2 regions of the Micromonospora sp. NPDC048935 genome follow, and region 2 is predicted to be linked to the other one. Evidence: predicted binding sites of a transcription regulator. Region 2 holds the regulator's gene; the other holds the start of a gene.
What was found. The regulator HspR, encoded in region 2, represses chaperone genes until heat shock. The targets are predictions, from matches to a motif close to TTGAGTNNNNNNNACTCAA.

Region 1: lon (endopeptidase La) is a predicted target of HspR. The motif match lies at 1,573-1,591, and genes of this name have one in related genera.

What each region holds. Positions count from the first base shown of each region.
Region 1 covers NZ_JBICTZ010000005.1:47,636-51,040, reverse strand. Annotated here, with positions in the region: gene ACGFIW_RS15935 (hypothetical protein) at 1-193, shown strand, start outside; gene ACGFIW_RS15930 (Lsr2 family protein) at 324-671, opposite strand; gene ACGFIW_RS15925 (response regulator) at 656-1,450, opposite strand; gene lon (endopeptidase La) at 1,615-3,405, shown strand, end outside.
Region 2 covers NZ_JBICTZ010000002.1:893,901-897,305, reverse strand. Annotated here, with positions in the region: gene grpE (nucleotide exchange factor GrpE) at 1-10, shown strand, start outside; gene dnaJ (molecular chaperone DnaJ) at 96-1,274, shown strand; gene ACGFIW_RS10495 (heat shock protein transcriptional repressor HspR) at 1,305-1,745, shown strand; gene ACGFIW_RS10490 (hypothetical protein) at 1,883-2,068, shown strand; gene ACGFIW_RS10485 (hypothetical protein) at 2,172-2,603, opposite strand; gene ACGFIW_RS10480 (cation:proton antiporter) at 2,744-3,405, opposite strand, start outside.

The DNA of each region.
Region 1 (3,405 bases), on a different contig from region 2:
CTTCTTCGTCGCGACCGAGGACGGCCGCGGTGGTGCCCAGCCCGACGAGGTGACGATCCAGATCCCGGGCCTGCCGGAGTCGGGCACCGCGCAGTGCTCCGTCTGGGCCGGTGACGGCTCGCACCGGCTGCCGATGATGGAGCGGGCCAACCAGACGCCCGCGTTCGACTCGGTACGCATCGACGTCAACTGACCCAGCACGACCGACGGTGGCCGGTCACCCGGGGTGACAACCCCTGGGTGACCGGCCACCGTCATGCCGCGCCGAGACAATCCGACGGGGTCTCGCCGTGTCCAGCGCAACCCCGTCGGCGACCTGCGCGTCAGCGCGCCTTGTACGCCTCGACGACCTCAACCGGGATCCGGCCCCGCTCGGAAATCTTGTAGCCGTTGTTGACGGCCCATTCCCGGATGGCCCGGTTCTGCTCCCGATCCATTCCGGCGCCGGTGGGTCGCCCCGGCCTCCGGATCGATCGGGCGCTCTCCACCGGGCCGCGGCCGATCCGCCGACCCGCATTGATGTACGGATCCAGTGCCTTACGCAAGACGCCGGCATTTTCGTCCGAGACGTCGATCGTGTAGGCCACGCCGTCGAGACTGAACTCGACCGTCCGGTCGGCCTTGCCGCCGTCGAGGTCGTCGGTCAGGACCGTGATTACTTTTCTCGCCATTGCCGATTACTCCCTGTGTGCGGCGGGATGTGTCCAAAGTCTGACCTATCAGCCCGGTATTCCGCAACAATATGCGCCCCATTCGGCGCGTCGTGATTCCGTTCGTTACCGAGAAAAGCCGGGAATCGGTGGGGGCCGCAATCGTCGAGGAGGCCGGTGTGCCCGGCCACGGCGGCCGCCTCCGCCCGGTTGGACACCCGCAGCCGGCGCAGCAACGCGGCGGTCATCCGTTTCACCGTCCGTTCCGAGACGTGCAGTTCTTCGGCGATGTCGACGGTCCTGCGGCCGGCGGCGATCGCCCGCAGCAGCCGCCGTTCCTCGCCGTCCAGGTCGACGGATCTGGCGTGCGTGGGCCGCAGCAGGGCACGCAGCACCTGGGCCGGAAGCACCGCCCAGCCGTCGAGAACGGCCAGCAACGGGGGCAGAAGTTGTGCCGGTTCACCGGTCTTCGGCAGGAACCCCTCGGCGCCGGCCCGCAGTGCCTCCAACGCCGGGGCGGGGTCGACGGAACCGGACATCGCGATCACCCGTACCCGCGGGGTGGCCCGCCGGATCGCGGCGACCGCCCGGACCCCGCCGGGTGCCGGCAGGTGCAGGTCGACCAGGACCAGGTCGGGTCGGCAGCTGCTGGTCAGCGCGGCCGCGGCGGCGGCGTCGCCGGTCGAGGCGACCACCTCGACGCGACCGTCGGTGGTGAGCGGGAGCAGCGACTCCAGCCCGTGGACGAAGAGGGCGTGATCGTCCACGACGACGAGTCGGATGGTGGAGGCTCCCGGCATGTCTGCGCCGTTCCCCGGTGGGTACCGATCATGCCGGTACGCACCGAACGAGGGGAATTGGGGGGATCACTTCATCGGAGTGGCCTGGGTCACAAGCCGGAACAAGGGGAACGCTTTGTTACTTGAGTGAGACACGCTCAACTCAACGCGATAGCAGGTGTTCGATGGCAACTCTTCCGGTACTTCCCCTGACCGACGCCGTGCTGCTGCCCGGCATGGTCATCCCGGTGACCCTCGACCCGACCACCCAGGCCGCGATCGACGCGGCGCGGGCGACCGGCGACCGCAAGCTGCTGGCCGTGCCGCGCATCGACGGCGAGTACGGCCCGGTCGGCGTCGTCGCCACCATCGAGAAGGTCGGCCGGCTCCCCGAGGGTGAGCCCGCCGCCGTCATCCGTGGCCTGTCCCGGGCCCGGATCGGCTCCGGCGTGCCCGGCCCCGGCGCCGCACTCTGGGTCGAGGCGACCGAACTCGACGAACCCGCTCCCGCCGGCCGCGCCCGGGAACTCGCCCGCGAGTACCGCGCCCTGGTGACCTCCGTGCTCCAGCAGCGGGGCGCCTGGCAGGTCATCGACGCGGTGGAGCGGATGACCGACCTGTCCGAGCTGGCCGACTCGGCCGGCTACGCGCCCTGGTTGACCCTGGAGCAGAAGAACGAACTGCTCGCCGCAGCGGACGTCACCGCCCGGTTGGAGCTGCTGGTCGGCTGGGTGAAGGACTACCTGGCCGAGCAGGAGGTCACCGAGCAGATCAACAGTGACGTCCGGGAGGGGCTGGAGAAGTCCCAGCGGGAGTTCCTGCTGCGTCAGCAGCTCGCCGCGATCCGCAAGGAGCTGGGCGAGGACGAGCCGGACGGCTCCGCCGACTACCGGTCCCGCGTCGAGTCCGCCGAGCTGCCGGAGAAGGTCCGCGAGGCGGCCATGCGCGAGGTCGGCAAGCTGGAGCGGGCCAGCGACGCCTCCCCGGAGGCGGGCTGGATCCGCACCTGGCTCGACACGGTGCTGGAGATGCCGTGGGGCACGCGTACCGAGGACAACACCGACCTGGCCGCGGCCCGGGCGGTGCTCAACGCCGACCACGCCGGCCTGGCCGACGTGAAGGACCGCATCCTGGAGTACCTGGCGGTGCGCAACCGGCGGGCCGAGCGCAACCTCGGCGTGGTCGGCGGTCGCGGCTCCGGCGCGGTCCTCGCCCTCGCCGGTCCGCCCGGGGTCGGCAAGACCAGCCTCGGCGAGTCCGTGGCGCGGGCGCTCGGACGCAACTTCGTCCGGGTGTCCCTCGGCGGTGTCCGCGACGAGGCGGAGATCCGCGGTCACCGGCGCACCTACGTGGGCGCGCTGCCCGGCCGGATCGTCCGCGCGCTGCGCGAGGCCGGCTCGATGAACCCGGTCGTGCTCCTCGACGAGGTGGACAAGGTCTCCGCCGGCTACGCCGGCGACCCGGCCGCCGCCCTGCTGGAGGTCCTCGACCCGGCGCAGAACCACACCTTCCGGGACCACTACCTGGAGGTCGACCTGGACCTGTCCGACGTGCTGTTCCTGGCCACCGCCAACGTGGTGGAGTCCATCCCCGGCCCGCTGCTGGACCGGATGGAACTGGTCACGCTGGACGGCTACACCGAGGACGAGAAGGTCGCCATCGCCCGCGACCACCTGCTGCCCCGGCAGCGGGACCGGGCCGGGCTGACCGCCGACGAGGTCGGCGTCGCCGACGAGGCGCTCGCGCTGATCGCGGGGGAGTACACCCGGGAGGCCGGTGTCCGGCAACTCGAGCGTGCCCTGGCCAAGATCCTGCGCAAGGTGGCGGTGACGCTGGCGACCGACCCGACCCCGGTACGCGTCGACACCGACAACCTCACCGGCTACCTGGGCCGGCCGAAGTTCACCCCGGAGTCGGCCGAGCGCACCGCGGTGCCCGGTGTGGCGACCGGCCTCGCCGTCACCGGTGCCGGTGGG
Region 2 (3,405 bases):
CCCGGAATAGTGCGAAACAGTGACCGTGCCGTCCCGCCCACCGTGCAACGGTGGGCGGGACGGCCGGGCCGCGACTGTCGAAAGGGGGTGGACCGGTGAGTTCCAAGGACTGGATCGAGAAGGACTTCTACGCCGTGCTCGGCGTGGACAAGGCCGCCTCCGCGGACGACATCAAGAAGGCGTACCGCAAGGTGGCCCGGGAATCGCACCCGGACCACAACCCGGGCGACGCCAAGGCGGAGGAGCGGTTCAAGGCCGCGTCCGAGGCGTACAACGTGCTGTCGGACTCCGGCCGCCGCCGCGAGTACGACGAGATGCGCTCGCTGTTCGGCTCGGGCGCGTTCCGGCGTAACGCCCGTGGGGAGGGTCAGCCGGGCGGCATGCCGTTCGACGTGTCCGACATGTTCGGCGGCGGGGGCGGCGACCGCCGCTTCGGAGGCGCCGGCTTCCAGGACCTGTTCAGCTCGATCTTCACCGGCGGCCAGGGCGGTGGGCAGGCGGCGCCGCGCGGTCCGGCCCGCGGTCGGGACGTGGAGACCGAGGTGGCACTGGACTTCGGCGACGCGGTGCGCGGGGTGACGCTGCCCCTGACGCTGCGCGCGCCCGGAGTCTGCGACACCTGCCATGGCAACGGGGCCAAGCCCGGCACTCAGCCGCGTACCTGCCCGGTCTGCCACGGTGCCGGCGTGACCACCCGCAACCAGGGCTCGTTCAGCTTCTCCGAGCCGTGCCGCAACTGCCAGGGCGTCGGCACGGTGGTCGAGGAGAAGTGCCCCGAGTGCCACGGCAGCGGCGGTGTCACCAAGACCCGCACCATGAACGTGCGCTTCCCGGCCGGCGTGGCCGACGGCCAGCGCATCCGGTTGGCCGGGCGCGGTGAGCCGGGCGAGCGCGGCGGCCCGGCCGGCGACCTGTTCGTGCACGTCAAGGTTCGACCGGACGAGCTGTTCGGGCGTACCGGTGACGACCTGACGCTGAGCGTGCCGGTCACCTTCGCGGAGGCCGTGCTCGGCACGGACCTGCGGGTGCCCACGCTCGACGGCGCGGTGACCCTGCGGGTTCCCCCGGGGACGCCGAGCGGGCGGGTGCTGCGCGCCCGCGGCAAGGGTGTGGTCCGCCGCGACGGACAGGCCGGTGATCTGCTTGTCACGTTGGACGTGGCGGTGCCGGCCCGGTTGTCCGACGAGGCGCGGGCGGCGCTTGAGGCGTTCGCCGAGCAGAGCCCGCCGGCAGCCCGGGAACATCTCGACGCGCGGGTGCGTCGAGTCAGCTAGTCCGGTGGAAGGGACGCGGAGGTGAGCGGCATGTCGGGCGAGTTCCTCGGTTCGGGTGACCCTGCCTACGAGGCCAAGGTGCTGATGATCTCGGTTGCGGCGCGGATGGCGGGAATGCATCCGCAGACCCTGCGCCAGTACGACCGACTGGGGCTGGTGCAGCCTGGCCGGGCCGCCGGCGGCGGTCGCCGGTACAGCGTCCGCGACGTGGTGCTGCTCCGCGAGGTGCAGCGGCTCAGTCAGGACGACGGGATCAACCTTGCCGGCGTCAAGCGGATCATCGGGCTGGAGCGGCTGTTGGAGCAGGCGCAGCAGCGGGTGGCCCGCCTGGAGGCGGAGCTGGATGCCGCGTACCGGCGGGTGGCCGAGCTGGAATCACTCGCCCGATTCCCGGGACGGGACCTGGTGCCGACCAATCGCACGTCCACCGCGCTTGTGGTGTGGCGACCCCGCCGTACTCCCGATCGTTGACCTGACGCCCACCGCAGATCCGTCTCCTCGGCCCGGACCGCACCGGATTCCCCGGTGCGGTCCGGGCCGTTTCGGTTAGCCTGTGAATACGGGTCCAATCGGCTATTTCGGGCCTACCGGCATGGCGAGGGGGAGCGATGGCGGAACCGGCGAAGAAGGTGGCCGAGCAGACGGAGGAGCGGCTGGAAAGCCTGGCCGAAACCGTCCGCAAGAAGTTCGACAAGGTGACCGAGGGGACCTATCGGGACCGGGTCGTCGGCGGCCGGTTCGCCGAGCGGGGCGACGACAAGGGTCGACCCGAAACCGAACGCAAGCAGGACTGACCGGCGACCGACGGGCGGGCCGGGACCCACGGGGGGTCCCGGCCCGCCCCTGGTTACCGAGTGCGGGCCGGGACGCGGGTGACGCCGGGGCGGCGGTCGCAGTTCAGCCGAGGCGGCGGTTCTCGCGGACCAGGCCGCCCTCGCACCAGTCGCGGTAGACGAAGAGATCCGGTCGGGCCAGCAGCACCCGCCCGTTGTGCGCCCAGATCTTCATCAGCTCGTCGCCGTCGCGCTCGGCCTGCTCGACGAGCTTGCGGAAGCGGCGCTTGGGGTGGGCGCGGAAGTTCGTCCGGATGCCGTCGGCCGCGTAGATGTAGAGGCAGTGCAGGGCGAAACGCCGGGCCGGGCAGGTCGGGTCCATCGCCAACTCGAAGAGTGTCAACACCAGCCGGTCGCCGGAGACCAACAGGTCCCAGTCGGGTGGCATCGAAGCCAACGGCACCGAATCAGGCTTGTACGCCCACGCTCGCAACTCCGCCGGACTCGGATCGACGGGGTTGGCGAAGCCGCGGAACGTCGACTCCTGCACGCTCACCGGCCAACCTTCCACGCTCTCGCCCGCGTTTGGCAACGCTGCCTACGGACCTTGGCTGCTGGGGCGAAACGGTAACCCGCCGTCGGGTGCTGCGGTAGTAGCCGCGAGGAGCAATTCCGCAACCGTTGGCATGGGCGGGTTCACTGCAGTGAGTCGACGACCGGGGTCCGCTCCCGCCGTTGGGCCGCCGCGCGGTTACGCAGCCACCGCTTGAACCACGGGAAGTCCGGCAGCCGGGCGAGGATCGGTCCGGTCACCACGGTGATCAGGACGTACGTCGCGGCCAGCGCCGCCAACCGAGGCTCGACGCTCCCGGCGGCCACCGCGAGCCCGGCGATGACGATGGAGAACTCACCCCGGGGTACGAGTGCCAGGCCGGCCCGCCATCGACCGGGTTCCGCGATGCCGACCCGGCGGGCCGCGAGGTAACCGGTGAGCGTCTTCGTCGCCATCGTGACCACGGCCAACGCGAGCGCCGGCAGCAGCACCGGCGGGATGTCCCGTGGGTCGGTGACCAGGCCGAAGAAGACGAAGAACACGGCGGCGAACAGGTCCCGCAGTGGGGAGAGCAACTCGGTCGCGTGGTGCGCCACCGGACCGGAGAGCGCGATGCCAACCAGGAACGCGCCCACCGCCGCCGACACCTGGAGCTTCGCCGCGAGGCCGGCGATCAGCAGGGTCAGACCGAGTACGCCGAGCAGCAGCGCCTCCGGATCCTTCGCCGACAGGGCAGAGGAGATGAGGTGGCCGTAGCGGATGGCGACGACAAGCACGAGCAGCACGGTGCCCACCGCGACGGCGA